Regions from separate parts of the Cupriavidus sp. Agwp_2 genome, predicted to be linked through region 2. Evidence: predicted binding sites of a transcription regulator. Region 2 holds the regulator's gene; the other holds the start of a gene.
What was found. The regulator LexA, encoded in region 2, represses DNA repair genes until DNA is damaged. The targets are predictions, from matches to a motif close to ACTGTATNNNNATACAGT.

Region 1 (15,074 bases), on a different replicon from region 2:
GGCGAGGGTATCCAGCACATCGCCTTCCTGACCGACAACCTGATCGAAGTCATCGACAACCTGCAACTCGCAGGCGTGCCGCTGATGACCGCGCCGAACGACTATTACTACGACGCGCTGGCAACGCGCCTGCCCGGCCACGGCCAGCCCGTCGAGCAACTGAAGTCGCGCGGCATCTTGCTGGACGGCACCACGGAAGGCGGCAAGCCCCGCCTGCTGCTGCAGATCTTCTCCAAGACCGCACTGGGTCCGGTGTTCTTCGAGTTCATCCAGCGCCGCGGTGACGAAGGCTTCGGCGAAGGCAACTTCAAAGCGCTGTTCGAGTCGCTGGAACGCGACCAGATCGAGCGCGGCACGCTCAAGGTCGAGGCCTGACCGGCATCGGCCTTCCCTGACCGGCCGCCTGTGACAGGCACCAGCCGGTTCCGGTAAGCGAACCACCCACGCGGCAGTCACCCTGCCGTGCGGGTGGTGGCGTCCCCCCGGCCCAAGCGTCCGACTCAAAACAGCCAGAGGCGCGGGCCCACATTCCATGAGAATGGGTAGAGGAAACAACTGAATGCATGCAAGCAGCAATGACGGCACGCTCAAGCGTGGCCTGAAGAACCGGCATATCCAGCTGATCGCGCTGGGCGGGGCCATCGGCACCGGCCTTTTCCTGGGCATCGCCCAGACCATCAAGATGGCGGGGCCGTCGGTCCTGCTGGGCTACGCGATCGCCGGCATCGTGGCGTTCTTTATCATGCGCCAGCTCGGCGAGATGGTGGTGGACGAGCCCGTCGCCGGTTCGTTCAGCTACTTCGCCGACAAGTACTGCGGCCACTTCGCCGGCTTTCTCTCCGGCTGGAACTACTGGGTGCTGTACATCCTTGTAAGCATGGCCGAGCTGTCGGCCGTCGGCATCTACGTGCAGTACTGGTGGCCGGAAATCCCGACGTGGGTCTCGGCGCTGGTGTTCTTCCTGGTGATCAATGCGATCAACCTGTCGAGCGTGAAGTCCTTCGGCGAGATGGAATTCTGGTTCTCGATCATCAAGGTCGTGGCCATCATCGGCATGATCGGCTTTGGCGGCTACCTGCTGATGTCCGGCAATGCCGGCCCGCAAGCCAGCGTGGCCAACCTGTGGCAGCACGGCGGCTTCTTCCCCAACGGCATGGGCGGCCTGGTGATGGCCATGGCTGTCATCATGTTCTCGTTCGGCGGCCTGGAGCTGGTGGGCATTACCGCGGCGGAAGCCGATTCGCCCGAGAAGACCATTCCCAAGGCCACCAACCAGGTGATCTACCGCATCCTGATCTTCTATGTGGGCGCGCTGGCAGTGCTGCTGTCGCTGTACCCGTGGGAAAACGTGGTCACCGGCGGCAGCCCGTTCGTACTGATCTTCCATGCGCTGAACAGCAACTGGGTTGCCAACGTGCTGAACGTGGTGGTGCTGACCGCCGCGCTGTCGGTCTACAACAGCGGTGTGTACTGCAACAGCCGCATGCTGTACGGCCTGGCCCAGCAAGGCAATGCGCCCAAGGCGCTGCTCAAGGTCAACAAGCGCGGCATCCCGCTGGCGGCACTGGGCTTTTCGGCGCTGGCCACCGCGGCCTGCGTGGTGATCAACTACTTCATGCCGGGCAAGGCTTTCGAGCTGCTGATGGGCCTGGTGGTGTCGGCCCTGATCATCAACTGGGCCATGATCAGCCTGATCCACCTGAAATTCCGCGCCGACAAGCGAAAGGCCGGCCAGGCCACAAAGTTCCAGAGCTGGGGCTACCCGCTGACCAACTACCTGTGCCTGGTGTTCCTGGCCGGCATCCTGGTGGTGATGTACCTGACCGAAGGCCTGCGCCTCTCGGTCTACCTGATCCCGGTGTGGCTGGTGGTCCTTGCCATCAGCTACCTGGTGCGCCAGAAGAACGCGGCCGCCCCGCTGCAGGACGGCGTCGCCACCCAGCAACTGCGCTGACCGGCCGGCGCGGCGCCCGCAGCCCGCGGGCGCCGCCGGTTAGAATCCTTGCTGCGCGGTGCCCGGCGCCTGCCTGCGCCACGCAGCAGCCCCCTCCGACCTGATTCCATCGCATCCCATGTTCGCACACATCGAAGCCTTTCCCGGCGACCCGATCCTCTCGCTCAACGAGGACTTCCAGAAAGATCCCCGCACCGACAAGGTCAACCTGAGCATCGGCATCTATTTTGACGATGACGGCCGCCTGCCGGTGATGCAGGCCGTCGCCAAGGCCGAGGCTGCGCTGCTGGCTGACATGGGCCCGCGCCCCTACCTGCCGATGTCGGGCCTGGTGGGCTACCGCAGCGCGGTGCAGGCGCTGGTATTTGGCGAAGACTCGCCGGCGCGCGCCGCCGGCCGCATCGCCACGCTGCAGACGCTGGGCGGCTCCGGCGCGCTGCGCGTGGGCGCGGATTTCCTCAAGCGCTACTACCCACAATCGCAGGTGTGGATCAGCGACCCGAGCTGGGAAAACCATCGCGTGGTGTTCGAGCGCGCGGGCTTCACGGTCAACACCTACCCGTACTACGACGACGCCACCGGCGGCCTGAAGTTCGACGCGATGATGGACGCGCTGCGCACCATCCCCGCGCAAAGCATCGTGCTGCTGCACGCCTGCTGCCACAACCCGACCGGCGTGGACCTGAACCAGGACCAGTGGCGCCAGCTGATCGCGCTGGTCAATGCCAACAACCTGCTGCCCTTCGTCGACATGGCCTACCAGGGCTTCGGCGCCGGACTGGAAGACGATGCCTTTGCGATCCGCGAGCTGGTCGCGCAGGACGTGCCCTGCCTCGTGGCGAACTCGTTCTCGAAGAACTTCTCGCTGTACGGCGAGCGCTGCGGCGGCCTGAGCGTGTTCTGCAACACCGCGGGGGAAGCCGCCAACGTGCTCGGCCAGCTGACCGGCGCGGTGCGCGCCAACTACAGCAACCCGCCGACGCACGGCGCGCGCGTGGTGGCCAAGGTGCTGACCACGCCCGAGCTGCGCCAGCTGTGGGAGGAAGAACTGGCCCAGATGTGCGGCCGCATCGCGCGCATGCGTGAAGCGATCCACCACAACCTGCGCGACCATGTCAGCGGCGAAGCGCTGTCGCGCTACCTGACGCAGCGCGGCATGTTTACCTATACCGGCCTGACCGCCGACCAGGCCGAGCGCCTGCGCGAGCAGTACGGTGTTTACCTGCTGCGCTCGGGCCGCATGTGCGTGGCCGGCCTGAACGAGCGCAACGTGGAAATCGTGGCGAAGGCCATCGGCAGCGTGCTGAAGGGCTAAGGCCTCTGCGGCCTTACGGTCAATGCCAGGGCGGCGCCATTGTGCGCCGCCTTTTCTTTGTGCGGCCCGCGTGGCGCGAGCGTAATTTCTACAAGCCGCCGTGGAGTTCTGACGCACGCGGCGGCACCGTTCCCTCACCTCTTCCCTCCCTCTCCCGTTCCTGGCCCGCCTCGCTGCCGGGCACCGAATTTGCTGTCCTTCTTGCTGCACTGTCAGGCGCGGCGCTCTCCCCACGGTGCCGCCCCTTCCACAAAAGGCCAGCACAATGTCCGAACACAAGGACTCCACCCGGCGCGACGCCACCGCGCCTGCGGGCGCCGCCGCGCGCCCCGTCACGCTCCGTATCAACGGCCAGACCCACACCCTGCAGCTTGAGCCGCGCACCACCCTGCTCGACGCATTGCGCGAAGTGATGCACCTGATGGGCACCAAGAAGGGCTGCGACCGCGGCCAGTGCGGCGCCTGCACCGTGCTGAGCGACGGGCGGCGCATCCAGTCCTGCCTGACACTTGCTGTGATGCAGGAAGACCGCGACCTGACCACCATCGAAGGCCTGGCCGACGGTGATAGGCTGCATCCCATGCAGGCCGCTTTTGTCGCCCATGACGCACTGCAGTGCGGCTTCTGCACGCCAGGCCAGATCTGCTCGGCAGTTGGCATGCTGGCCGAAGCGCGCGCCGGCGAGGCCAGCATGGTGCAGCCGCTGGCCTCGCCCACACTTCCGCTCAGCGACGACGAGATCCGCGAGCGCATGAGCGGCAACCTGTGCCGCTGCGGTGCCTACCCCAGGATCGTCGCCGCGATCCGCGAGGTTGGCGGCAAGCAAGGCGCGCGCTGAGGCAGCGGCATGCAGCCCTTCTCCTACGCGCGGCCCGATACCGTCGACGAAGCCCTGCAACTGGGCAGCCAGCCGGGCGCTCGCTATGTTGGCGGCGGCACCAACCTGCTCGACCTGGTCAAGGCCGGTGTTGAATCGCCGCAGCAACTGGTCGACGTCAGCCGGCTGCCGCTGGCGCAGGTCGAGGCGCTGCCCGACGGTGGCCTGCGCATCGGCGCGATGCTCACCAACACCGACGCCGCCAACCAGCCGCTGGTGCGCCAACGCTATCCGCTGCTGGCGCAGGCGCTGCTGTCCGGCGCTTCCGGGCAGTTGCGCAATATGGCGACCGTGGGCGGCAATCTGCTGCAGCGCACGCGTTGCCACTACTTCTACGACACCGGCTTCCCGGCCTGCAACAAGCGCAAGCCTGGCTCGGGCTGCAGCGCGCGCGACGGCATCAACCGGATGCACGCGATCCTTGGCGCCAGCGAGCATTGCATTGCCGTGCATCCGTCCGATATGTGCGTGGCGCTGGCCGCGCTGGAGGCCGTTATTGTCGTGCGTGCGCCAGGCGGCGAGCGCAGGATCCGGATCGCCGACTTCCATCGCTTGCCGGAAGACAAGCCGGAGATCGACACGACGCTGGCGCCCGGCGAGCTGGTCGTGGCGCTGGAGCTGCCACCCTCGCCCTATGCCGCCCATGCGCATTACCTGAAGGTGCGCGACCGGGCCAGTTTCGCCTTCGCGCTGGTCTCGGTGGCCGCGGCGCTCGAATTTGCCGACCATACCGTGCGCAGCGCGCGTCTGGCGCTCGGCGGCGTGGCACACAAGCCGTGGCGCGTGCCCGCTGCCGAGCAGGCACTGACCGGCCGGCCGCTGAGCGCGCACAGCGCGGCCGAGGCCGCCCGCCTGCTGCTAGATGGCGCCCGGTCCTATGAGCACAACGCCTTCAAGGTCGGGCTGGCGCAACGCGCCGTGGTGCGTGCGCTGCAGGTCGCGGCCCGCCCGCAAGGCGCATGAAGGAGCATGGCAATGAGCGTTACCGGCGCCCCCATCGACCGCACCGACGGCGTGCTCAAGGTCACCGGCCGCGCACGCTACGCAGCCGACCATGTCGTGCCAGGGATGGTCCACGCGGTAATGGTCACCAGCACCATCCCGCATGGCAAGGTGGAATCGATCGACAGCGCCGCATGCGAGCAGCTGCCCGGCGTGCGGCTGGTGATGACACCTTTCAACGCACCGAAACTGCCCAAGGGCGGCAAGGCCGGGGCCGATACGCCGACCGCCGGCCACGTGATGGCGCTGCTGCAGGACACCTCGGTGCATTACAACAACCAGCCCATCGCCGTGGTCGTGGCCGATACGCTGGAGCAGGCGCGTGAAGCAGCGACGCGACTGGTGTTCCGCTACCGCGAGGAGGCAGCCGTGCTGGACTTCGCGCAGGCGCGCGCGCGCGCCGGCAAGCCGAAGGGCGAAGACGCCGGCCAGGCCGACAGCCATCGCGGCGATGTCGACGCCGCGCTGCGCTCAGTGTCCACGACCGTCGACGAGGTCTACACCACGCCGATGGAGCACCACAACCCGATGGAGCCCCACGCGACCATCGCCGCCTGGGATGGCGACGCCTTGACGCTGTATGACTCGACCCAGTACATCACCGGCGTGCGCAAGGCGGTGGCGGCCACCCTCGGCATCCCCGCCGACAAGGTACGCGTGCGCTGCCCCTTCGTCGGCGGCGGCTTCGGCTGCAAGGGTTCGATGTGGTCGCACGTGGTGCTGGCGGCCATGGCGGCGCAAGCGGCCGGCAGGCCGGTCAAGCTGGTGGTCGACCGCGTGCAGATGTTCGGCCCGGTCGGCGCGCGGCCAGTCACCGAGCAGCACGTGGTCGCCGCCAGCGGTGACGATGGCCGCCTGCAGGCGCTGCGGCACGACGTCATCATCGGCAGCGCGCAACTCGAGGAATGGCTCGAGACTTGCGCCGTGCTGACGCGCTCGCTCTACGCATGCCCCAACCTGCAAACCAGCCACCGGGTGGCACGGCTGCAGATCGGCACCATGACCTTCATGCGTGCGCCGGGCGAAGCGCCGGGGAGCTTTGCATTGGAGTGCGCGCTGGATGAACTGGCCGATCGGCTCGGCATCGATCCGGTCGAGTTGCGTTTGCGCAACCACGCCGATGCCGATCCGCACAAGCAGAAGCCCTTCTCCAGCAAATCGCTGCGCGAATGCTATCGCGTGGCGGCAGAGCGCTTTGGCTGGTCGCGCCGCGATCCGAAGCCGCGCTCGATGCAGGCCGGCGGCATGCTGGTCGGACTGGGCATGGCCACCGCCACCTACCCTGCCAACCGCTCGGGCGCCAGCGCCATGGCGCGCATCCTGCCGGATGGCACGGCGCTGGTGCGCAGCGGGTCGCAGGACCTGGGCACCGGCACCTATACCGTGATGACACAGGTGGCCGCCGACGCGCTGGGCCTGCCGCCGGAGCGCGTGCGCTTTGAGCTGGGCGATACGGATTTCCCGGAGGCGCCGGTGTCGGGCGGCTCGCAATCGGTGGCCAGCGTCGCCCCGGCGGTGCAACAGGCAGCCGCCGCCGCACTTGGGAAGCTGGTGGCGCGGTCCGTGGCCGATCCCGCCTCGCCGCTGTCAGGCGCGCGCCCGGATGATGTGGAAGTCGTGGACGGCTGGTTGCGGCTGCGCAGCGACCCGTCGCGCCGGGAGCAGGTCGGCGCGGCCATCACGCGCGCTGGCGGCAAGCCCATCGAGGCCCACGCCAGCGCCGCGCCGGGCGACGAGCGCAAGCAATACTCGATGCATGCCTTCGGCGCCGTCTTTGCCGAAGTGCATGTCGATCCCGACCTTGGCGAGGTCCGCGTGCATCGCGTGGCCGGCTGCTACGACGTGGGCCGCGTGCTGAACCGCAAGACCGCGCATAGCCAGCTGGTGGGTGGCATCGTCTGGGGCATCGGCATGGCGCTGCATGAGAAAAGCGAACTGGACCTGGCCACCGGCCGCGTGGCCAATGCCAACCTTGCCGAATACCATGTGCCGGTCAGCGCCGACGTGGGGGAGATCGAGGTCGACATGCTGGACGGGCACGATCCGCATATCAATGCGCTGGGCACCAAGGGTATCGGCGAAATCGGCATCGTGGGGGTGGCCGCGGCCATTGCCAATGCTGTGTATCACGCGACTGGACGGCGTGTGCGCGATCTGCCGATGACGGTTGACAAGTTGCTGGACTGAGGTAAGCCGCAGCAACACCAAAACAACAAAAAATCTCAATGAAAATCCCGACTCCCCACCATCAACCTCCCCAGCAAAGGACTAAGATCCACCAGTTCCTTGGCCACAAGATGCCGCACGTCCCCCTGCCGCTGCCACGTCCCCACCACCCCCAGCAACGTAGCCCCCAACACCTCCTTCCGCTGCCTCTCCACCAGATCCGGCCATAAAATCAGATTGACCGTACCAGTCTCATCCTCGATCGTCGCAAAAATAGTCCCACTGGCCGTAGATGGCCGCTGCCGCACCGTGACGATCCCGCAAGCCCGCACCCGCCGCCCATTGCCACAGCGCTGCAGCTGACTGGCGGTAGCAAACCGCATCGCCTTCAACCTGTCCCGCAACAACGCCAGCGGATGAGATTTGAGCGAGAGCCCGAGGCTGGCGTAGTCCGCCGTCACATCCTCTCCCAGCCGCGGCGCAGGCAGTACGAGCGCATCTTCTGCCGGCGGCGCCTCATACAGAAGATCGCGGTGCGCCGCGTGTTCAGCCGCCGCGCGTGCCTGCCATCGCGCCTGCCGGCGATGACCCGCAAGCGGCGCCAGCGCGTCTGAAGCGGCCAGCACGTCGATATCATGCCGGTCCAGCGCGGCTCGCAGCGCCAGGTCTTCCACGCTGTCGAACGCACGCTGCGCACGCGCATCCTCGATCCGCAGCGCGGCCTCCTCGCGCATGCCCTTGACGCGGCTCAGGCCGAGGCGCACGTGCGGATGCGTTTGCGCGGCATCGGCCTCCACCGGCTCCAGCGTGCTTTCCCACCGGCTCAACGTGACGTCCACCGGCAAGACCTCCACCCCATGCCGCTGCGCATCCTGCACCAGCTGCGATGGCGAATAGAACCCCATCGGCTGGCTGTTCAGCAGCGCGCACAGGAAGGCCGACGGACGATGGCACTTGAGCCAGGAGCTGACATACACCAGCTTGGCGAAGCTGGCCGCATGGCTTTCCGGGAAGCCATATTCACCAAACCCCTCGATCTGCTTGCAGATCGCCAGCGCGAACGATTCGGGATAGCCATTGCGGGTCAGCGCACGCACCAGCGCGTCCTGATGCTGGCGGAGATCGCCGCGCCTGCGCCACGCCGCCATCGAGCGCCGCAGCTGGTCGGCCTGCCCCGGTGAGAAACCCGCCGCGTCGATGGCCAGTTGCATCACCTGTTCCTGGAAGATCGGCACGCCCAGCGTGCGGCCCAGCACTTTCTCGATCACGGCGTTGAAGAAGACCGGCGGCTTCTTCGTCAAACGGAACGCCTCGCGCCGCTTGAGGTAAGGGTGCACCATGCCACCCTGGATCGGGCCGGGGCGCACGATCGCCACTTCCACCACAAGGTCGTAGTACGCACGCGGCTGCAGCCTTGGCAGCATCGACTGCTGCGCCCTCGACTCGATCTGGAACACGCCGATGGTATCGGCCTTGCAGATCATGTCGTAAGTTTCCGGATCCTCCTTGGGGATGTCCTCCATGCGCGCAGGCAATCCCGCACGCGTTTCGTCGGGATTGGGGATCATCTCCAACGCCCGCCGGATCGCTGACAACATCCCAAGCGCCAGCACATCGACCTTGAGCAAGCCCAGCGATTCCAGGTCATCCTTGTCCCACTGGATCACGCTGCGGTCCGCCATGGCCGCGTTCTCGATCGGCACCAGCCGCGACAACTTGTGTCGCGCGATCACGAAGCCGCCGACGTGCTGCGACAAATGGCGCGGAAAGCCACGCAGCTGCGCAGTCAGGCTGGCCCACTGCTGCACCGCGGGCGAGTCGGGATCGAGCCCGTAGCGCGTGATCTTCTCCACGAAGCCGGGGCCGTCCCACCAGGCCTGGCCCTTGACCACCTGCTCGACCACACTCGCGTCGATGCCCAGCGCGCGGCCCACGTCGCGCAGCGCGCTGCGCGAACGGTAGGTGATCAGCGACGCCGCCAGCGCGGCACGGTGGCGGCCGTACTTCTGGTAGATGTACTGGATCACCTCCTCGCGCCGCTGGTGCTCGAAGTCGACGTCGATATCGGGCGGCTCATCGCGCTCGCGCGACAGGAAGCGGCCGAACAGCAGGTTGGCCTGCTCGGGGCTGACCTCGGTCACATACAGGCAGAAGCACACCAGCGAATTGGCGGCCGAGCCGCGGCCCTGGCACAGGATGCCGTTGGCGCGGGCAAAGCGCACGATGTCGTGCACGGTGAGGAAAAAGGGCTCGTACTGTTTTTCCTCGATCAGTAGCAGTTCTTCCTCCAGCTGCGCTTCCCATTCCGGCTTCAGGCCATTTGGAAAACGTTCCACCTTGCCGCGCTTCACTTCGTCGCGCAGGTAAGAGATCGGCGTATAGCCCGGCGGCACCAGCTCTTCGGGATATTCGTAACGCAGCATGCCCAGCGAAAAATCGCACTGCGCGGCAATCTTCAGCGTCTGCGCCAGCGCATCGCGCGGGTACAGGCGCGACAGCACCTGGCGCATGCGCAGGTGCTGCTCGGCATTGGGTGCCAGCGCCATGCCGCATTCGGCCAGCGGCTGGCCAAGCCGGATCGCGGACATCACGTCGGACAGCGGCTTGCGCGAGCGCACGTGCATGGTGACCGCGCCGGCGGCGGCCAACGGCACGCCGGTCTGTGCCGACACTGCTTCCAGGCGCGCGCGGTGCAGCCCGTCTGCATGGCCCTGCAGCAACTCCAGTGCGATCCATACGCGCTCGCCGAAGACGTCACGGCACCACTGCGCCTGTTCGCGCAGCAACTCGGGATCGGCGCAATAGTCGGGCAGCAGCAGCGCCAGGCAGCCCGGCATGCCGCGCAGGTGGGCTTCGTCGCCGGTCGGCGCGGCGATGTCTTCGGGGTGCAGCCGGTAGCTGCCCTTCTGCGCGCGGCGGCGGCCCAGCGTGATCAGCTCGGACAGGTTGCCGAAGCCGTCGCGGTGCTGGGCGATCAGCACCAGCCGCAGCGGCGGCCGGTCGGCACCATCGGCATCATCGGCGCCATCGGCCGGCGGCAGGCTGAAGCGGCTGCCGATCAGCAGCGCGAAGCTGTCGGCGGCGGCCACCAGCGCCTGCAGCCGCTGGTGGCGGCTGGCGTGCGCGGCGGGGTCGTCCTCGTCGGTATCGGCGTCGCCTTCGGGATCGAGCAGCGGCTCGTCGATGTCTGCCTCCGCGCCGCGCGCCGCGCTGCGTGCCACCGCATCGTGCAGGCGCTTGCGCAGCGTCTGGATCGCATCGTGGGCGCGCGCGGTGCCGGCCACCGAGCATTCATCGGTCAGCGCCAGTCCGCGGTAGCCCAGGCCGAAGGCGCGCTCGATCAGCTCGCCCGGGTGCGAGGCGCCGGTGAGGAAGGTGAAGTTGGAGATGCAGTGCAGCTCCACGTAGTCGGGCAGCGCCGGCAGCAGGCCGGGCAGCGAAGAGATCACCGGCGTCATGCGAACAACCCGTGCAGGAACCAGCGGTACTCGCTGCCCTCGTCCGCGCCGTGGCCGGGACGCTCGCGATAGATCCAGCAGCGCAGGCCATCGGCGCGCTCGGCGATGAAGTAATCGCGCGTGGCCAGCGCGCCGTCCCACCAGCCGGCCTCGATGCGCTCGGGCCGGCTCAGCAGCGCCAGCGGCCCGCCGTGGCTGGGGCGGTGCTGCTGCACCGGCAACGGCAGCGGTTGCGGCAGCAGCCACAGCGGGCGCTCTGGCAGCGGGCCCGGCATGGCGGCCGCCTTGCCGCCGGGCTGGGGTTCGTCGACCGGCATCCAGCGGTTGGCGCGCTCTGGACGGTGGTCCGCCAGCGGCCGCGGCTGCAGCACGTTGTCGCGGCCCAGCCGCGCCATCAGCGTATCGAGCAGGCGGCCCAGGTCTTCCGGCGTGCCGCCGGGTTCGGGGAACAGCGCATCGCTTTGCGGCACGCACGCCTGCATCGCCTCCACCCGCAGCGCCAGTCCGGTGACGGGGGCGTGGAAGCTGAGCTTGTCGAGCTTCTCCCGCAGCAGCCGCGACAGGTGCGCGGGATCGCGGCTGGGCTGGGCCAGGCCTAGCGCGACCGGCGTCCCTTCAGTATCGACGCCGCGCCGGTAGCGCTCATGCTCCAGCACCAGCACGCAACGCGTGACGCCGGCCTGCAGCAGCGCCAGCCAGCCGGCCAGCGCCAGCAGCAGGCGCTGCGCGCCCGCCAGCACGCCTTCGGCGGATTCGATGCGCCCCGGCAGGTCCATGCGCTGCGCGAACGTGGGCGGCGCCGCGTACCAGGCAAAGCGCGCCGGGATCTCGCCATAGGCCTGGTCCAGCCGCGCCAGCAGTGCCGGGCCCAGCCGCCGCGTCAGGCCGGCGCGCGGCAGGCGCCGCACCTCGCCCAGCGTGCGGCAGCCGATGCCTTCGAGCCAGGCCGGGTCGGCCAGCGTGTGCAGCGCCTCGACCGGCAGGCGGTCGAGCAGCCGGTGCAGGCGCGCCATGCCCACCGCCCGGCGCGCGGGCCGCACCACGCCGCGGCGGGTGCGCCGCAGCGGCTGGCGCGCCAGCCAGGCGGCGCCGTGCGCGGTCGGGCCGCTGCCCACCTGGGCAATGGTGCCAAGCTGGCGCACGCAGGCGCGCACCGCGCGGCACATTGCGCGGTGGCCGCCGAAGAGGCGCAGGCTGGCGGTGACGTCGAGCATCACCGTGGCCGATTCGGGCTCCTCGTCGAACGTCACGGCCGGCGTGAAGCGCAGCAGCGCCAGCGCCACCGTTTCCATCAACGCGTCTTCCGCGACCGGGTCGCGCTCCAGCTGCACGATGTCCGCCGACAGCGCCTGCACGCCGCCGCGGCGCATGCCGTAGCGCACGCCCAGCTGCATCGCGGGACCGTTGGCCAGCACCACCTGCTCCTGCGCCATCACCGCCACCGGCAGCGCATGGTGCAGCGTGCCAGTGGCGGAGGATGGGCCGGCAGCAGCGGGCTCAGGCCAGTTGGGCTGCAGTGCGTCCAGGGGCAGGCGCGGCAGGTGCACCGCGATCCAGTACGGCATCGGGAGAAGACTGAGAAGACTGAGAAGACTGAGAAGGCGAAGGCATAACGGAACGCGCGGCGGCCGGGGCGCCGGCGGGCACGGGCCAGGCGGCCGTGCGCGTGGCTGCCTCCATCCCGCCCAGGTGCAGCAGCAACGGCGTATCGCGCACCGGCCCGCGCCGCTTGTGGAAGGTGATCGACAGCGCATTGCCGGGTTGCGGCGCCAGCAGCAGGCGCAGCACCGCTGGCGACGACTCGCGCAACGCCGCGGCCGGGCGCAGCGCCCACACCACCGCGTCGCCGGCCTGCGCCAGCACCTGCAGCCGGCGCAGCGCCCCGGGCCGGGCCGTGGGCAGCCACACCAGCACGCCGCCGAAGGCCTGGCTGCGCAGCACCTGCTCGGCCGCCCACAGCATGTCGGCCTGCTGCGCGCCCTTGGCCGCGCCTGCAGGCGGGCGCAGCCAGTACAGCTGGCGCGCCGGCAGGCCGGCCGCGGCCAGGCCCATCGCATTGGGCAGGCAAGGCGGCGCCACCAGCGCAATGCGGCGCCCCGCCCCGGCCAGCGCGCGCAGCGCCGGCAGCAGCAGGCGCAACTCGCCCGCGCCGGCCTGCGTGGTCAGCAGTTCGGTCAGGCCGCCGGCCGGCCAGCCCCCGCCGGGCAGTTCGGCAGAGAGCGCGTCATACCCGGTCGGGCACACCGCGGCGCTGCCGGCGCGGCCAAGCTGGCCGGCGCGCCACAGGCCGGGATAGCGCTGCTCGAGCGCTGACAGCGCCTGCTGCCGCGTAGCGTGGGCTGCCGGGGCTGCGGGCCTGGCCGGCGTCGGCGCAGGGAAAAGAAGGCCCTCCGCCGCCATGGGCGGGGCTGCGTACGATTGCGCAGGCATGTGAAGTCGGGATCGCTCGCGGGAAGCGAGAGACATAGGATATTTACGATAACTGTATATTTATACAGTATCGAGGCGAGCGCAAGGGGTAGTCGCGCGAAGGACACCCGAGGTGGTGCGCGGGGCACCGGAGGAAGGGATCGGGCGGACGAGCGTCCGCTTACGAGGAGAAAGGGGCACGCCCCCTCGCCTTACTTCAGGTACTTCATCGTGGCAACGCCCGTCGCCACCAGCAATTCATCATCGAGCCAGACCTCCGCGCGCGAGAAGAAGATCGAGCGCCCGCGCCGGTCGACGGTGCCCTTCGCCGTCAGCACACTGCCCGTGCCATTGCTCAGGAAGTTGGAAGTCAGCGACAGCGTCACCGCATGCCGCGCCGCCTCGCCCGGTGCCGAGAACAGGCCGGCATAGCCGGTGGCGGCGTCCAGTAGCGTGCAGATCGTGCCGCCATGGACCACGCGGCTGCGGTTCAGCATGCTGGATGTGACCGGCAGCTCAAGCTCGACGTAATCGGGGCGCCACTGCGTGATGCGGACACCGATGCTTTCGAGGGCGGGATTGTCGAGGGAGAGGTTGTCGAGGGCGCCGCCGGCGCCACCCTCCGTCACGGTTTCCGTTGATTGGATTTTCATTTCACTGCTCACCACGACTCAAATTGTCCAGGCGGTATTTCCTCGCGATTCGCGGCTCTGAGCAATTCCGATTTGGCGAACAGCCACTTTTGCACGCATGAAGCGCGCGGGCCAGCGCCGGCCCGCGCGCGCCCCCGTCAGGGCTTCTTAGGCCGCACCGCGTCCGCGGTGCCCTGGATGAACGCCTGGATCTTGACCACGTCCTCGGCCGTCAGCTTGCCGGTGAAATCCGGCATGCCCTTCTGCACGAACGGCCCGTTGAACAGGATCTTGTCCAGGTGCTCGATCATCGGCGCGCCGACATAAGCCAGGTTGGGGATATTGCCACCCTTGTCGACACCTGGCACGCCATGGCAGAAGACGCAGTTGTTGACGTAGAGCTTCTGCCCGTCGGCGACCTTGGCCGGGTCGTACTTCACCCCGCTCAGCAGCGGCGCCATCGCGTACGGCGCCGACTCTGGCATCGGCTTCTTGCCGTTGAGCACAAAGGTGTAGACCCGCCCCGGCGCCTGCCTGTCGCTGCCGCGCTGGCTCAGGCCATACACGCCGCCCCAGCCCACCGCCACCGAGACGTACTGCTTGCCGTCGAGCAGGTAGGTCACCGGCGCCGCCACCACGCCGGAGCCGGTCGGCGCCTGCCACAGCTTCTCGCCGGTGCCGGCGTGATACGCCACCAGCCGCCCGTCCGCGGTGCCCTGGAACACCAGGTTGCCAGCGGTCGCGAGCGTGCCGCCATTCCACGGCCCGGCATGGTCCTGGTGCCATACCGCCTTCTGCGCCAGCGGATCCCAGGCGATCAGCCGCCCCATCGGCTTGCTCCTGGGCGGCTCGGCATTGACCAGCATGCCCAGGTTCCAGCCCACGCCGCGATGCGCCTCCGGCGAGTCCTTCTGGTTGTGGGCCCACTCCTTGTTGTCGGCCAGCGTCAGCGGCACGTGCTGCGCCGGGATAAAGGCCAGCCCCAGCTTCGGGTGGAACGACATCGAATGCCAGTTGTGCGCGCCGAACGGCCCCGGCACGATATCCGCCGGCTTGCCCGATGTGTCCGACTGCGGCGTCTCGATCGGCCGGCCGTCCTTGTCATAGCCCGAGGCCCAGTTGACGTCGACGAAGTTCTTCGCCGAGATGAACTTGCCGTTGGTCCGGTCGATCACGAAGAAGAAGCCGTTCTTGGGCGCGTGCAGGATCACCTTGCGCGGCTGGCCGTCGATCTTCAGGTCGGCCAGGATGATGTCCTGCG
Region 2 (15,074 bases):
CGGCGATGTCGGCGTTGGTGACCGAGCCGAACAGACGGCCGTCGACACCCGACTTCTGGCTGATCTGGACGGTCAGGCCGTTCAGCTTCTCGCCTTCAGCTTGCGCAGCAGCCAGCTTCTCGGCGGCGGACTTTTCCAGCTCGGCGCGCTTGACTTCGAATTCGGCGATCGCGGTTTGCGTGGCGCGGCGCGCCTTCTTCGACGGGATCAGGAAGTTACGAGCGTAACCGTCCTTCACCTTGACGATGTCACCCAGGTTGCCCAGGTTGATGACTTTTTCCAGCAGAATGACTTGCATCGTGTTTTCTCCGTTACGGACCTAGGGCCTATCAGTTCTTGTGCAGGTCGGAGTACGGCAGCAGCGCGAGGAAACGCGCACGCTTGATTGCCGTATCCAGCTGACGCTGATAGTGGGCCTTGGTACCGGTCAGGCGGGCCGGCGTGATCTTGCCGTTGTCGCCGACGAAGTCCTTCAGGGTGTCCAGATCCTTGTAGTCGATCTGTTCCACGCCAGCCACGGTGAAGCGGCAGAAGCGCTTGCGCTTGAACAGCGGGTTCTGTTGCTGGAAGCGCTTCTTGTTCTTGTTGTCACGTTTGACGAATGCCATGATTCAATCCTTTACGAATGCTTTACATCCGGTGATGTGAAAGACGAGAGCCTTGCTGTTGCGGTGCTTGCGAGCGAGGAATCCTTCGCAGTCGAGCAGCGTGCCGAGCGGTAGCCGCTCAAGCCGCTGGCCGACCGGCCCGATCCCCATCGCTGCGATGGCAAACTCGACCTGGCGTGGCGTTTCCGCCTCGACGGCCTCGCCGCTGTACTGCAGGATGCAGTTCACGACGGGCACCCCGGCCGGGGTAAAGCGCAGGGCATCGCGTTCCGCCAGGGTGGCGGCAAGCCGAAGCTGATTCAACGCGGGGCCTCTCGCTGTTTGCCATCGATGCTGCCGTGGCCGACGCTGTCAGCCATGGCTCGCACCGCAGTCCGCACTCAGGCGGGCTGGCCTTCGGTGGTCGTTTGCGCGGCCTTGCGGGCTTCTTCGCGCTGCACTTCCTTCATCATCGGCGAAGGAGCGGTCTCGGCCTTCTTGGTCTGCACGATCAGGTGGCGCAGGACGGCGTCGTTGAACTTGAACGCGTGTTCCAGTTCAGCCAGGGTGTCCTTGCCGCATTCGATGTTCAGGCAAACGTAGTGAGCCTTGGCCAGCTTCTGGATCATGTAGGCCATCTGGCGACGGCCCCAGTCTTCCACGCGATGAACGTTGCCGTTCTGCGAGGTCACGAGCTGCTTGTAGCGCTCGATCATGGCCGGCACTTGTTCGCTCTGGTCCGGGTGGACGATGAAGACGATTTCGTAATGACGCATTGACGCTCCTTTTGGATTAGCCACCCGGGCGTCACGAGTCCGGTGTGGCAAGGTTGAATAGCCTTAAAGTATAGCTCGGCGACGGACTGGCGCGCAAGCGCACCACTGCATCAAGCCCTGGCAAAAGCCGCCTGCAGGCGCACGGGATCGCCGGCCAGGGCAGGATCCGCCGCCAGCGCCAGCGCCAGCAGCACCCTTGCCTTGTACGGATTCAGATCCGCCGCAGAGACGAAAACGCCATCTGACGGGCTGGGGTGCGGCGGGATCGCCACGTGACCCGCACCGGTACGCGAACTGCGGACCACCGCCACGCCAGCGGCGGCGGCATCCACCAGGGCCTCCGCCAGCACTTCATGGATCGAACCATTGCCGGCTGCGGCCACCACCAGGCCCGCCACGCCGGCCCGCACCAGCGCGTCGACGGCGATACGGCCCGGCTGAGCGTAGCTCGCCACGATCTCAACCACCGGCCATGCGCGCGGCATCGGCCCGATCGCCCAGGCCTGCCGGGGCGTGCGAGCGAACCGCACGAAATCGTCCTGCACCAAGCCAAGCGGCCCGCACTGGGACACAAAGGCATCCACCGCCGACGTATGCGCCTTTGCAATATCGCGCGCCGCGTGGATCTGCTGGTTCAGCACCACCAGCACGCCCTTGCCGCGCGCATCCGGATGTGCTGCCACCCGGACCGCATCAAGCAGGTTGAGCGGCCCGTCGGCTGACAGCGAGGTGGACGGCCGCATCGCCGCTGTCATCACCACCGGGATTGGACACGCCTGGGTCAGGTGCAGCGCCATTGCCGTCTCTTCCAGCGTATCCGTACCGTGCGTAATCACGATGCCCGCCACACCCGCCTGCGCCGACCAGTGCTCGACACGCGCCGCCAGCACGGCCCACAGCGCGAAGGTCATGTCCTTGCTGTCGACTTGCGCCACCTGCTCGGCTTCGATCCGCGCCACCGACTTCAGCGCCGGCACCGCCGCCAGCAACGACGACACGGGCACGGTTGCCGCCTGGTAGTGCGCGCTGCTGGCGGGGTTGCCGGAAGCGCCGGCAATGGTGCCGCCGGTAGCCAATACGACGATGCGAGGCAATTGGGTCATAGGTGCTGGGGGCTCAGGAGACAAGAAGGGAAACGCATGCGCTGGGCGATGGAATCGCGATTGTAATGGCGGACCTCCCCCGGCGGGCCCGCGCCACCGCGGCCGATCGGTCCACGCGCGCCACCAAAAAAATTCTGCTTGCGCTGCCGCCGATACTGTATAAAATCACAGCATACTGTTTAAACATACAGTGCCCGGCGCGCCGGATGCAGGATTTGCGGAAAGCCCCAGCTTGCGGGGCAGCCCTCCCAGCCCTGCCCCCAGCGCGCCCGCACGGAACGGCGATCCCATGGCGACCCTGACACCCCGGCAGCAGCAGATTTTCGATCTGATCCGCAATACGATCCGCCGCACCGGCTTCCCGCCAACGCGCGCCGAGATTGCCGCCGAGTTCGGCTTTTCCTCGCCAAATGCCGCGGAAGAACACCTGCGCGCGCTGGCCCGCAAAGGCGTGATCGAGCTGACGCCGGGCGCCTCGCGCGGCATTCGCCTGAAGGTCTCGCGCAGTGATTCAGAAATGCCGGACCAGTTCTCGCTGCCTATACCCGGCGTATTGCAGCTGACGCTGCCGCTGGTGGGCCGCGTCGCCGCCGGCAGCCCCATCCTTGCCGCCGAGCATATCGACCGCCAGTACCAGGTCGACGCCTCGGTCTTCGATGAACGCCCCGACTACCTGTTGCGCGTACGCGGCCTGAGCATGCGCGACGCCGGCATTCTCGACGGCGACCTGCTCGCAGTGCGCCGCGCCAGCGAAGCGCCCAACGGCAAGATCGTGGTGGCGCGACTGGGTGACGATGTCACGGTCAAGCGCCTGCAGCGGCGCGGCGGCCATATTGAGCTGATCGCCGAGAACCCGGACTTCGCCAACATCATCGTTGAACCCGGGCGCGAAGAGTTTTCGCTGGAAGGCATCGCGGTCGGCCTGATCCGATCCTCCGGCTTCTAGCCGGGCACGGCAGGCCTTGCGCCTGCGCGGACCCACCCGCTTCCATTGCTTTGCAGACGCCGCCCGGCTTGCCGGGTGTTGACCCCGCTTTTGCCTGAAAAAGAGGTGCAACCATGCCGCAAATCCACCACGTCGCCACCCGCCGCCCGGTCAAGCCGGTACCCTTCCGCCAGTGCAAGGGCGTACGCGTCTATCAGGGCGCACAGCGCCGGACTATGGTAGGCAGCATGGCCGCGATCTGCAGGATGCTCGAACTGGAAACCATGGACAAGCTGGCCGTCTGAAGCGGTCCGGTTTCCCGACCAACGGCCTGCCCCGCGTCAGCTACGCGCGCACGCCTTGGTTTCCGTTTCCAGTTCCTGAGGCGTCAACTGCGGAAACCATGTATTGGTCTTGCGCAGCTCGACCGCCGTGCCATCCGGCTTCGCCGTCAGCGAAATCAGATAGGCATACGCAAACTCGCCGGCTCCGTTTAGCTGACCGATCCGAATTTCCGTCTGGTTCTGTGCCGGCAGGCTGACGACCGTGGCGTCATCGCCGAGATTGTTGCGCAGGCATTTGGCAACGTCGGCCATTTTTGCCGGCGTGAACAAGCGCATCGGCGGGCGCGCGCGAACATCTTTCTCCGACGTGCCGGTGGCGCATCCGGCCATCATCGCGGCCACTGCCACGCCAGCGCCAATTACCGCTGCTCGAAGGAACATACGACCTCTTTGGAATTCAAGGCGCGTATGGTACAGGAGCCACATCGATCGCGTGCGGGTCGACATGGAAAGTCACTGCTCCACTAGCGCCTAATGTCGAACATCGATGCTGAGCACCAGCGTTCAGCCAGCGCCGAAACAGCCTGGACCGCACCAGCCTCGCGTCGCACATGCCTACAAAGCAAAACAGCGCCCGTAAAGGCGCTGTTTGCAAAGCAATCTGGGGTGGCTGATGGGACTCGAACCCACGACGACAGGAATCACAATCCTGGACTCTACCAACTGAGCTACAGCCACCGTAGAGGTCATCAGCGAAGCGCTGATCGACGAAAACCAAGATTATACAAACACTTTTTCGAGATGGCTAGTATCCCGCACAAATTTTTTTCAGAATCTGCATCACGCCTTGGGCCGGTGCCACTTGGCCTCCAGCAACACCGCCTGCTTGATGGCTTCGATGGTCTCTGCCTCGGTGTCGAAGTGGCCCAGCAGCCGGCGTGACTTGCCATTGAGGACGGCTTCCTGCAGCGCCCTGCCCGCGCCTTCCGAGATACCGTGGTGCCAGCAGTAGCGCGCTGTCCATTTGCCGTCCTGCAGTTGCTCGGCGACCCAGACCAGCCTGAAGTCCTCAAACACCTCGCCGAATGACTCTTCGTTGTTTGCGTTCGCTTTTTCCACGCTTACTGCCGTCCCTTCGCCTGTGGCGATGCGAAGAATCGTAGCACGCAGGCCAGCTAGCCAGACGGGGCCACAGCGCGCAGGCGCGACAGACCATAGCGGCAAGTCACCAAGCGGCACAGCATATGGCGTGCAAAGCCCCTACCCCTGCAGGGCTCTTGCTTCCTTCCCCGCAGTTTGCTTGGTTTGACAGCAAGGTTCGCTGGAACCTCGCGCATTGGTCATGGCCAAACCATTTTCAGGAATATTGCGAGGATGGAGCATGAGAACAATGCCTGGACGTCTGGCGGGAGTCTTGGCGCTGCTGGGAATGGTGGCGGCGCTGGCAGCCTGTGCGGGCGGCGGAGCCGATGGACGGGAGTCGGGAATCACGACCTATGGAACGCTGGATGTGGGCATCAGCCATACATCGCGATAGCCCTCCCGCCGCAGCGTGACCGGTGGAACTCTTTTCCGGGCAGCCCGGTCAAACCGGCTCGACTGGCGCGATCGCGAAAGATCAAAAAAAGAGTCCGCAGCGCGGACTCTTAACTTTAGCGATCTCAAATGCCCTGAAGGCCGTTGCAATGTAACTGTCATCCGGCAATTGCACCATTCGGGTAAACGAAGAGCGCAAAACGCGCCGACGAAAAAAAGCCCGCCGAGGCGGGCTGAATAATCAGTTGAAGAAAGCCCTGTATTCGAGGGCAGGGCACAGTGTAAAAAAGTGCCCTGCCTCGGCGAATTAGGGGAATCCCTTTGCAGACGCCAGTTACCGGCCGAATTGGCATCGCAAGTGTCGCGCGCGCAACCCTCGGGAATCCCTGCACAATTTGACGATTCGGTGTTAGAGCAAGCACTCAAGCGCTATGTGGCGGCGTCGTTCAGCGCGGCTTGCTTTATGCCGCCAGCGGTTCTGACGCCAGGGGACGCAGGTGTGCGCGCGCCTCTTCAAACAGCGCATCGACATCGGCACGCGTGCGTGCGGCATGCATGCGCTTCGCATCGGACAACACACGGCGCCAGCCGCGCCCTCCGGCAATGCCGCGGTACAGCCCCAGCATATGCCGAGTGACCGCACCCATATACCCGCCGCGTTCGACCAGGTCGCCGATATAGCGCTGCATCGATAGCTCGGCATCCAGCCGCGACCGTACCGGCGCATCAGCATCGCCGTAGAAGCGCTTATCCATTTCGGCCAGGACATAGGGCTGGTGATACGCCTCGCGGCCGATCATCACGCCGTCGACGTGTTGCAGATGCCGCGCCATCTCGTCATGGGTGACGATGCCACCATTGATCAGGATCTCCAGTTGCGGAAATTCCTGCTTCAACTGATAGGCCACTTCATAACGCAGCGGCGGGATTTCGCGGTTTTCCTTCGGACTCAGGCCTTTCAGGATGGCATTGCGCGCATGAACGATAAATGTGTCGCACCCCGCCTCCGCGACCGTGCCGACAAAATCGCGCACAAAATCGTAGTGCTCGATCGTATCGATGCCGATGCGATGTTTCACCGTTACGGGGATGCTGACCGCATCGCGCATTGCCTTCACGCAATCGGCGACCAGTTGCGGCTCCGCCATCAGGCAGGCGCCGAAGGCGCCGCGCTGCACGCGCTCGGACGGACAGCCGCAATTCAGGTTGACCTCCTTGTAGCCCCATTGCTCGCCCAGCCTGGCTGCCTCGGCTAGGTCGGCCGGCTCGCTGCCGCCCAACTGAAGCGCGACCGGGTGCTCTGCCGCATCGAAATCCAGGTGGCGCGGCACGTCGCCATGCAGCAGCGCACCGGTGGTCACCATCTCGGTGTACAGCCAGGTATGGCGGCTGAGCTGGCGGTGGAAGGTGCGGCAATGGCGGTCAGTCCAATCCATCATCGGCGCCACGGATACGCGGCGCGGACTTGCCGCGGCAGGTTTACCTTGAAAATGGGTCATTTCGGAACGGATCGGCGTGGCCAATCCTCATGCTACTCGTAGATATCAACAGCGCCCGGTGGAGGCAGCTCCCGTGCGCCGGGGGCGTCGCACACAATGCAGCCGCAGCGGTATCGCGGCTTTTCGGAAGGCGCATCAGTTTACCACCCCGGCAGATCTTTCGCCGGGGGGCACCAACCTTCAGTAGCGCCCCGGGCCGGTTGCCCGCGAGATCATCGCGCGGCCGCAGTCTTGTCGATCCACGCGCCGAACGTGGTCAGGAATTTGTCGAGGAAGCCCCGCGTCGATTCGTTGGCAATGCCGCCCTGCTCGTCGAACAGCTTGTCGACGCCGCTGATATACGCCTCGGGCTGCTGCAGGATCGGCATATTGAGGAACACCAGCGACTGCCGCAGGTGATGATTGGCCCCAAACCCGCCGACTGCTCCCGGCGAGGCACTGATGATGGCGGCAGGCTTGCCGTCCCAGACGCTTTTGCCGTACGGACGCGAGCCCACGTCGATGGCATTCTTCAGTGGCGCGGGGACCGAGCGGTTGTATTCGGGTGTGACGAACAGCACCGCATCGGCGCGGCGCACGCGGTCGCGGAATGCGGCCCAGGTCTGGGGCGGCTTGTCGTCCAGGTCCTGGTTGTAGAGCTGCAGGTCGCCGATCTCGACGATCTCCAGCTTGAGTTGTGCCGGCGCTTGCGCGATCACCGCCTTGGCCAGCTTGCGGTTATATGACTCCTTGCGCAGGCTTCCCACCAGTACAACGACATCACGAGGATTGCTCATCACGGCTCCTTTGTCTGCGTGGACAGTTGAAGCGGACGGCGCAGGCGCCATGGTTGCCATGGCTGCCCGCGCCGGTCCAGCCACCACTCTACCCGAGTCGCGACTGGCCTGCCGTGAGGGGGGCGGCGCGCGCGGCCGCCGGCGGTTGGACGGACCGATCAGGCGCCCTTTCCCAACGCGGCGAGTGGATGGTCTTCCGTACGCCACGGGCTGTCGAAGAACGACTGGACTGTCTCGCGGCCAACCTCATCCAGCCGGGCATGCTGCCAGCGCGGGTTGTGGTCCTTGTCGATCGCCAGCGCTCGGATGCCCTCGACGCCGTCGCCCTTGCGGAACACGTAATACATCATGTCCAGTTCCATGCGCAGTTCATCTTCGAGCGACATGCCGCGCGCGCGGCGGATCTGCTCCAGCGACACGCACAGCATCAACGGCGAGCGGCTACGCAGCATGGCAGCGGTCTGCGCGGCCCAGTCGCCCGGCGCATCGCTGATGGCCGCCAGGATATCCTGCGCGGTATTGCCGGCGAACAGATCGTCGATCTGTGCGGACAGGCCCGCGAGCGTACTTTGCGCAGGCAGGCAGTCAGCGCGATGCGGCGCGGTGAAGCCTTCGATATGCGCGAGGACGGCATCGCAGCTGGCAAACTGCTGCGCGCGCAGCGAATCGACCAGCTCGGCCAGTCGGTTGCCCGGCAGGTAGGCATCGGCCAGGCCTGCGTACAGCGCATCGGCCGCGTTGATCGCAGTGCCGGTCAGCCCGAGGTATTCGCCGATATGGCCAGGCGTGCGTGCCAGGAACCATCCGCCGCCGACATCGGGGAACAGGCCGATATTGGTTTCGGGCATGGCCATCCTGGTGCGCTCGGTGACCAGGCGCAACCGGGCCCCTTGCGAGATGCCCATGCCGCCGCCCATCACCACGCCGTCCATCAGCGCGATGTAAGGCTTGGCGTAGCGGTGGATCAGGAAATTGAGCGCGTACTCCTCGACAAAGAACCGGTCGAGCAGCGGATCGCCTTCATGCGCCGCCTTGTGGAAGTAGCGGATATCCCCGCCGGCGCAGAACGCCTTGCCGCCGGCCCCGGCGACCACGACTGCCACCACTTCGGGCGCCGAAGCCCACGCCTGCAGCGCCTGGGTGATGGCGCGGATCATGTCCAGCGACAGCGCGTTGAGCGCCTGCGGACGATTCAGCGTCAGGTATCCGATGCCACCATGGACCTCGGTCGTGACGAATTCAGTCATGTCTTACTCCTCCAATGCAACTGGCGATTTTACGCCAGTCGCACCGGCAGGCGTACCCCATGGGCAGCTTGCGGCGCATGCACAGGCGTTGCACGGGCGCCGCGGGCGGTCGCTCAGGCCAGCCTGAATGTCGCCACCAACGAGGTCAGGCGCTGGGCCTGGTCTTCCAGCGAGGCAGCCGCGGCGGCGGCCTGCTCCACCAGCGCCGCGTTCTGCTGGGTCATGCTGTCCATCTGGGACACCGCCACGTTGACCTGCTCGATGCCGTGCGACTGTTCGTCCGACGCCGCACTGATATCGCCAATGATGCCGCTCACGCGCCGCACCGCGTCGACGATGTCCTGCATGGCACGGCCGGCATCGTCGACCAATCCCGATCCTTCGCGCACGTTCGCCACCGAAGTGCCGATCAGCGTCCGGATTTCCTTGGACGCGCTGGCGCAGCGCTGCGCCAGGTCGCGCACATCGCCCGCCACCACCGCGAAGCCGCGGCCGTGCTCGCCGGCGCGCGCCGCTTCGACAGCGGCATTGAGCGCCAGGATATTGGTCTGGAACGCGATCTTCTCGATCACGTCGATGATGTCGACGATCTTGCTCGAACTGCCGTCGATCGAGCGCATGGTATCGACCACGCGCGACACCGCCTCGCTGCCCCGCTCGGCCAGCGCGCTCGCGTCAGTGGCCAGCGTGCGCGCCTCGCGTGCGCTGTCGGCGTTCTGGCGCACGGTGCTGGTCAGCTCTTCCATGCTGGATGCGGTTTCTTCCAGCGATGCGGCCTGCTGCTCGGTACGCTGCGACAGGTCGGCATTGCCGCTGGCGATCTGCTTGCTGGCCGAGGCAATCGCGTCGGCGCCGCCGCGCACGTCACCCACCATCGCCACCAGGCTGTGTTGCATCCGGCCCAGCATGCCGAGCATGCGCGCCGTTTCGTTGCGCGCCGACTCATCGGCATGCGTGCCACCGCTGGTCGCTGCCTGGGCACTCAGGTCGCCGCCGGCGATCCTGTCGAAGCGCGTAATGGCAATGTCGAGCGGCCGCACGATCGAACCGCGCAGGCGCCACGCCACCACCGTACTGAACACCAGGCCCAGCACCAGTGCAATAACCGACGTCGTGAACAGGTTGCGATAGCGATGCTGCGACGCTTCGTAGACCTCCTTCGCGCCGGCGAGCTGCAGCTTGTTGAGTTCGGCATTGACCGCGGTGAAGGCGATGTCGCGCCTGGGGATTTCCTCGAGCACGTACCGCATCACCGCATCACGATCGGCCGCGTGCAGCGCTGCGATCATCGGGGCCACGCCTTGCTTGAACAATGCCTCGCGCTTGGCGGTGACATCATCGACCAGCTTGCTCTCTTCGGCCGAGCGCGGCAGCGCGAGGTAAGCCTTCCATGCCTTCTCGGAATCGCGCGCAAAGCCCTCGGCGGTCGCGGCGCGGGCCCTGGCATCGGAGGGGTCTGTGGCAAAGGTGGCCTGGTCGAGCAACACACGCACCAGCAGTTGGTTCGAGCGCGCTTCGGCAAGATGCACCGCGGCCGACAATTGCTGCGAATAGATCTGGCGCGTGGCATCGTTGCTGCGCGACATGCCGAGCCAACCGACTGCGCCGACAATCAGAATCAACAAGTTGGTAACGATCGTCAGGAACCACAATCTGGCTCCGATGGTTGTGTTCTTGAACATTGAAGCTCCGGGGTAGTAACGCGAAAAATAGCGGGTCGAAGAAGTTTGCGAAATCAGGGACGCGGTATGCCGCCGCCCTGCTCATCTACGGCGCTCACAAGGGTTCCTTAACCCGGATTAGTTGCCTTCCTATGCGCGACACAACTGCGTATCCGTGCAGGAATACGAGGATGGCCGGATGCAGCGCAGCCACATGATGGCGAACGTTTGGAGGAACCCCTCGTAGCAATTCCGGATGGAATGTGCAAACTTGCGGAATGACAACCGAATCGCTCGATCCCGGACTCGTGCTGCTGGCGTTTGCGCCGGTCTTCCTGCTGACCATTGCCGGCGAGGCCTGGTACTGGGCGCGCCGCGACCGGTCGGTGTACAGCCTGCGCGATACCGTCTCCAATGCAGCGCTCGCGCTGATGCACCAGGCCTCTGACGCGTTCTTCCTGTGGCTGATGATTCGGACGGTGTACAGCTGGTGTTACCAGCATGGACTGCGCGCCGTCCCGGAAACGGCGTCGTCGTTCGCGTTATTGCTGTTGCTGCAGGACTTCCTCTACTACTGGTTTCACCGCGCCAGCCATCGCGTGCGCTGGCTATGGGCGTCGCACGTGACGCATCACTCGTCGGAAGGCATGAATTTCTCGACGGCGTTCCGGCAAAGCCTGACGTATCCGCTGTCCGGGATGTGGCTGTTCTGGATTCCGCTGGCGTATATCGGCTTTACGCCGGACTGGGTGATCCTGGCCGTCGGCCTCAACCTGGCATTCCAGTTCTTCGTCCATACGCGGCTGGGGCGGCGCTGGCCGTGGATCGAATCGGTGCTCAATACGCCTTCGGTCCATCGCGTGCATCATGCGAAGAACCCGCAATATATCGACCGTAACTACGCCGGCGTGCTGACGGTCTGGGACCGGCTCTTCGGCACCTTCGTCCACGAGCGGGAGGCTCCGGTGTACGGCATCACGCGCCAGGTAAGCACGCACAATCCGCTGACGCTGACTTTCCACGAATGGCGCGACATGTTCGTGGATGCGTGGCGCGACCGGGATCTCCGCTACCTGTGGAAGCCACCGGAATGGCGCAGCCCGCGCTCGCCCGCGGCGGAGACGCTTCCGCGAACGTAGGTCGGTGCCAGGTGCGCGTGGTGACGCGGCAAAAAAAACCGCGCTCAAAGGCGCGGTTTTTCTGACACCGGGAACGCTTACGCGCCTTCGCGCGAAGCACGCTTGCGCTCGTGCTCCTTCAGGTGGCGCTTGCGCAGGCGGATGCTCTTGGGCGTGAGCTCGACCAGCTCGTCGTCGGCGATGAATTCCACCGCATATTCCAGCGACATCTGGATCGGCGGCACCAGGCGCACCGCTTCGTCGGTACCCGAAGCACGCACGTTGGTCAGCTGCTTGCCCTTGATCGGGTTGACCACCAGGTCGTTGTCGCGGCTGTGGATGCCGATGATCATGCCTTCATACAGCGCATCACCCGGCTTGACGAACATGCGGCCGCGGTCCTGCAGCTTCCACAGCGCGTAGGCCACGGCGTCGCCGTCATCCTGCGAGATCAGCACGCCGTTGTGGCGCTCGCCCAGGCCGCCTTCGCGCACCGGCGCGTAGTCGTCGAAGATATGGCTGATCAGGCCGGTGCCACGCGTCAGCGTCAGGAACTCGCCCTGGAAGCCGATCAGGCCGCGGGCCGGAATGCGGTATTCCAGGCGGGTACGGCCCTTGCCGTCCGACGCCATGTCGAGCAGTTCGCCCTTGCGGCGGCCCAGCTCTTCCATCACGCCGCCCTGGTGGCTGTCTTCGACGTCCACGGTCAGCAGTTCGTACGGCTCGTTCTTGACGCCGTCGATTTCCTTGAACACCACGCGCGGACGCGACACGGCCAGCTCGTAGCCTTCACGGCGCATGTTTTCCAGCAGGATGGTCAGGTGCAGTTCACCGCGGCCCGACACTTCGAAGATGGTGTCGTCGCCGGTATCGGCCACGCGCAGCGCCACGTTCGACTTCAGTTCGCGGTCCAGGCGCTCGCGCAGCTGGCGGCTGGTCACGAACTTGCCTTCACGGCCCGCCAGCGGCGAGGTGTTGACGCAGAAGTTCATGGTCAGCGTCGGCTCATCCACCTTCAGCATCGGCAGCGCGTCCTGGGCGTCCGGCGCGCACACGGTGCAGCCGATACCCAGTTCTTCGATGCCGTTGATCAGCACGATGTCGCCGGCTTCGGCCTCGGATACGATCTCGCGCTCCAGGCCCTGGAACTTCAGCACCTGGTTGATACGGCCCTTGATGGGGTTGCCTTCCGGGCCGAACTTGACCACCACGTCCTGCAGCGGACGGGCGCGGCCACGCGAGATGCGGCCCACGCCGATCTTGCCGACGTAGCTGGAGTAGTCCAGCGAGATGATCTGCAGCTGCAGGGGGCCGTCCCGATCGTCGTCACGCACCGGCACCTTGTCCAGCACGGTTTCGAACAGCGGCTTCATGTCGCCGTCGCGCACGTCTTCGGTCAGGCCGGCAAAGCCGTTCAGGCCCGAGGCGTAGATCACCGGGAAGTCGAGTTGCTCGTCGGTGGCGCCCAGCTTGTCGAACAGGTCGAAGGTCTGGTTGATGACCCAGTCCGGACGCGCGCCCGGGCGGTCGATCTTGTTGACCACCACGATCGGCTTCAGGCCCAGCGCCAGCGCCTTGCGCGTGACGAAGCGGGTCTGGGGCATCGGGCCTTCCACGGCGTCGACCAGCAGCAGCACGCCGTCGACCATCGACAGCACGCGCTCCACTTCACCGCCGAAGTCGGCGTGACCCGGGGTGTCGACGATGTTGATATGGGTGCCGTTGTATTCGACGGCACAGTTCTTCGCGAGAATCGTGATCCCGCGTTCCTTTTCCAGGTCGTTCGAGTCCATCACCCGCTCGGCGACTTGCTGGTTGTCGCGGAAGGTGCCTGCCTGGCGCAGGAGCTGGTCGACCAGGGTGGTCTTGCCATGATCGACGTGGGCGATGATGGCGATGTTTCGGATGGCGCGGGTCATTGCTGCGTCTCGCTAAAAGCGACTCTCGCAAGGAGGGTCGGAGAATCTGAGGTAACCCAACATTCTAGCATGTTGCGGCGCAAGATGCGTTGACCTCAACCGTCACTCCCATAGCAATTATTATTGCCAAAAAAGAAATAACGAATTTCCGTTCTTGCGCATCTTTAAACGCGAACATATATTTGCCTCAGCAAAGATTGCAAAGGCAAAGATGTCAAAGGACGACCCTACCTCCGGCCCCCCGGCGCCGGATTCCGCACCGTTCGATCCCGCCAAGTACCAGATGTCCGACAGCGTCGGCTACCTGCTGCAACGCGCGAAGAACACGCTCGCACATAGCGTCGAGCAGGAGGTCAGCAGCCTGGACATCACACATGCGCAGGCCAGTTGCCTGATCATGATCGCCACCGGGCGTGCCGGCACCGTCACAGACCTGGGCCGTGAACTGAATACCGACATGGGTTCGGTCACGCGCCTGCTGAGCCGCATGGAAAAGCGCGGCCTGGTCGCACGCCAGCGCCGCGACGACGACCGCCGCGTGGTCGACCTGTTGCTGACCGAACAGGGCCAGGCTCTGGCAGACCGCCTGCCAACCATTTTCTGCAAAGTGCTGTCGCAGCACTTCAAAGGGTTTTCCGCCGACGAACTCCAGTTGCTGAAATCCATGCTGCGCAGGGTCATCGATAACTACAGCGGGTAGTGCGGCGCCGGCCAGGCTCCGGCAAAGCAGATCGTCCGGCACGCCGGACACACCTTACTACCCGTCACAAAGCATGGCTCCGTACCCGGAGCGACACCATGAAACACGCCCTCTCTTCACAAGCCCCCCTGTCGGCCCGCCCGCGCGAGCTGGCTCGCCGCGCGGGCACGCTGGCACTGACCGCCGTAGCCGTGGCGGTGCTGGCCGGCTGCGCCGCGCTCGGCAATTCGCACAGCACCCAGACCATGGCCGACCCGGCCGCGATGGCCACCTCGCAAACCCTGCCCGGCGAACACGGCCAGTGGCCCACGCAGGACTGGGTAGACCAGTTCAAGGACCCGCAACTGAGCGCGCTGGTCGACGAAGCGGTCAAGGACAATCCCAGCCTGCAGGCCGCCTTTGCCCGCGTGGAAGCCTCGCGCGCCATGGCCGAGGCCACGCGCAGCGCGCTCTACCCGCACCTGGAGTTCGAAGGCAGCCTGATCCGCCAGCGCTTCTCCAACAACGACCTGTTCATGGGCACGCCGCTGGCCGGCTCCTGGCAGAACCAGTCGCGCCTGCAGGTGGGCCTGTCCTATGACTTCGACTTCTGGGGCAAGAACCGCGACGCCCTTGAAGCCGCGCTGTCAGACGACCGCGCCGCCGAGGCGGAAAGCCAGGCCTCGCGCCTGATCCTGGCGACCTCGATCGCGCGCAACTACGCCCGCCTGGCCGCGCTGTATGCCCAGCGCGACGTCGCCGATCGCGCGATCGCGCAGCGCCGCGACCTGACCGAGCTGTCGCGCCAGCGACTGGCCGCAGGCCTGGATACGCAGGTCGAGACCACGCAGGCACGCGGCACCGTGGCCGCATCGCAGACCGACCTGCAGCGCGTCGACGAAGAGATCGCGCTGGCCCGCAACCAGCTCGCCGCGCTGCTGGGCAAGGGCCCGGACCGCGGCCT

Region 1: imuA (translesion DNA synthesis-associated protein ImuA) is a predicted target of LexA. The motif match lies at 13,254-13,271, and genes of this name have one in related genera.

What each region holds. Positions count from the first base shown of each region.
Region 1 covers NZ_CP088084.1:854,356-869,429, forward strand. Annotated here, with positions in the region: gene hppD (4-hydroxyphenylpyruvate dioxygenase) at 1-375, shown strand, start outside; gene LPA45_RS21660 (amino acid permease) at 560-1,954, shown strand; gene LPA45_RS21665 (amino acid aminotransferase) at 2,073-3,269, shown strand; gene LPA45_RS21670 ((2Fe-2S)-binding protein) at 3,457-4,107, shown strand; gene LPA45_RS21675 (xanthine dehydrogenase family protein subunit M) at 4,117-5,109, shown strand; gene LPA45_RS21680 (xanthine dehydrogenase family protein molybdopterin-binding subunit) at 5,122-7,335, shown strand; gene LPA45_RS21685 (error-prone DNA polymerase) at 7,371-10,772, opposite strand; gene LPA45_RS21690 (DNA polymerase Y family protein) at 10,769-12,337, opposite strand; gene imuA (translesion DNA synthesis-associated protein ImuA) at 12,270-13,202, opposite strand; gene LPA45_RS21700 (PaaI family thioesterase) at 13,394-13,834, opposite strand; gene LPA45_RS21705 (PQQ-dependent dehydrogenase, methanol/ethanol family) at 13,972-15,074, opposite strand, start outside.
Region 2 covers NZ_CP088083.1:2,217,486-2,232,559, forward strand. Annotated here, with positions in the region: gene rplI (50S ribosomal protein L9) at 1-298, opposite strand, end outside; gene rpsR (30S ribosomal protein S18) at 330-608, opposite strand; gene priB (primosomal replication protein N) at 612-911, opposite strand; gene rpsF (30S ribosomal protein S6) at 989-1,363, opposite strand; gene LPA45_RS10435 (asparaginase) at 1,474-2,466, opposite strand; gene lexA (transcriptional repressor LexA) at 2,756-3,412, shown strand; gene LPA45_RS10445 (hypothetical protein) at 3,526-3,696, shown strand; gene LPA45_RS10450 (hypothetical protein) at 3,733-4,182, opposite strand; tRNA gene LPA45_RS10455 (tRNA-His) at 4,338-4,413, opposite strand; gene LPA45_RS10460 (hypothetical protein) at 4,516-4,794, opposite strand; gene dusA (tRNA dihydrouridine(20/20a) synthase DusA) at 5,673-6,650, opposite strand; gene LPA45_RS10470 (NADPH-dependent FMN reductase) at 6,923-7,486, opposite strand; gene LPA45_RS10475 (enoyl-CoA hydratase/isomerase family protein) at 7,645-8,733, opposite strand; gene LPA45_RS10480 (methyl-accepting chemotaxis protein) at 8,847-10,415, opposite strand; gene LPA45_RS10485 (sterol desaturase family protein) at 10,673-11,533, shown strand; gene typA (translational GTPase TypA) at 11,611-13,431, opposite strand; gene LPA45_RS10495 (MarR family winged helix-turn-helix transcriptional regulator) at 13,643-14,131, shown strand; gene LPA45_RS10500 (efflux transporter outer membrane subunit) at 14,230-15,074, shown strand, end outside.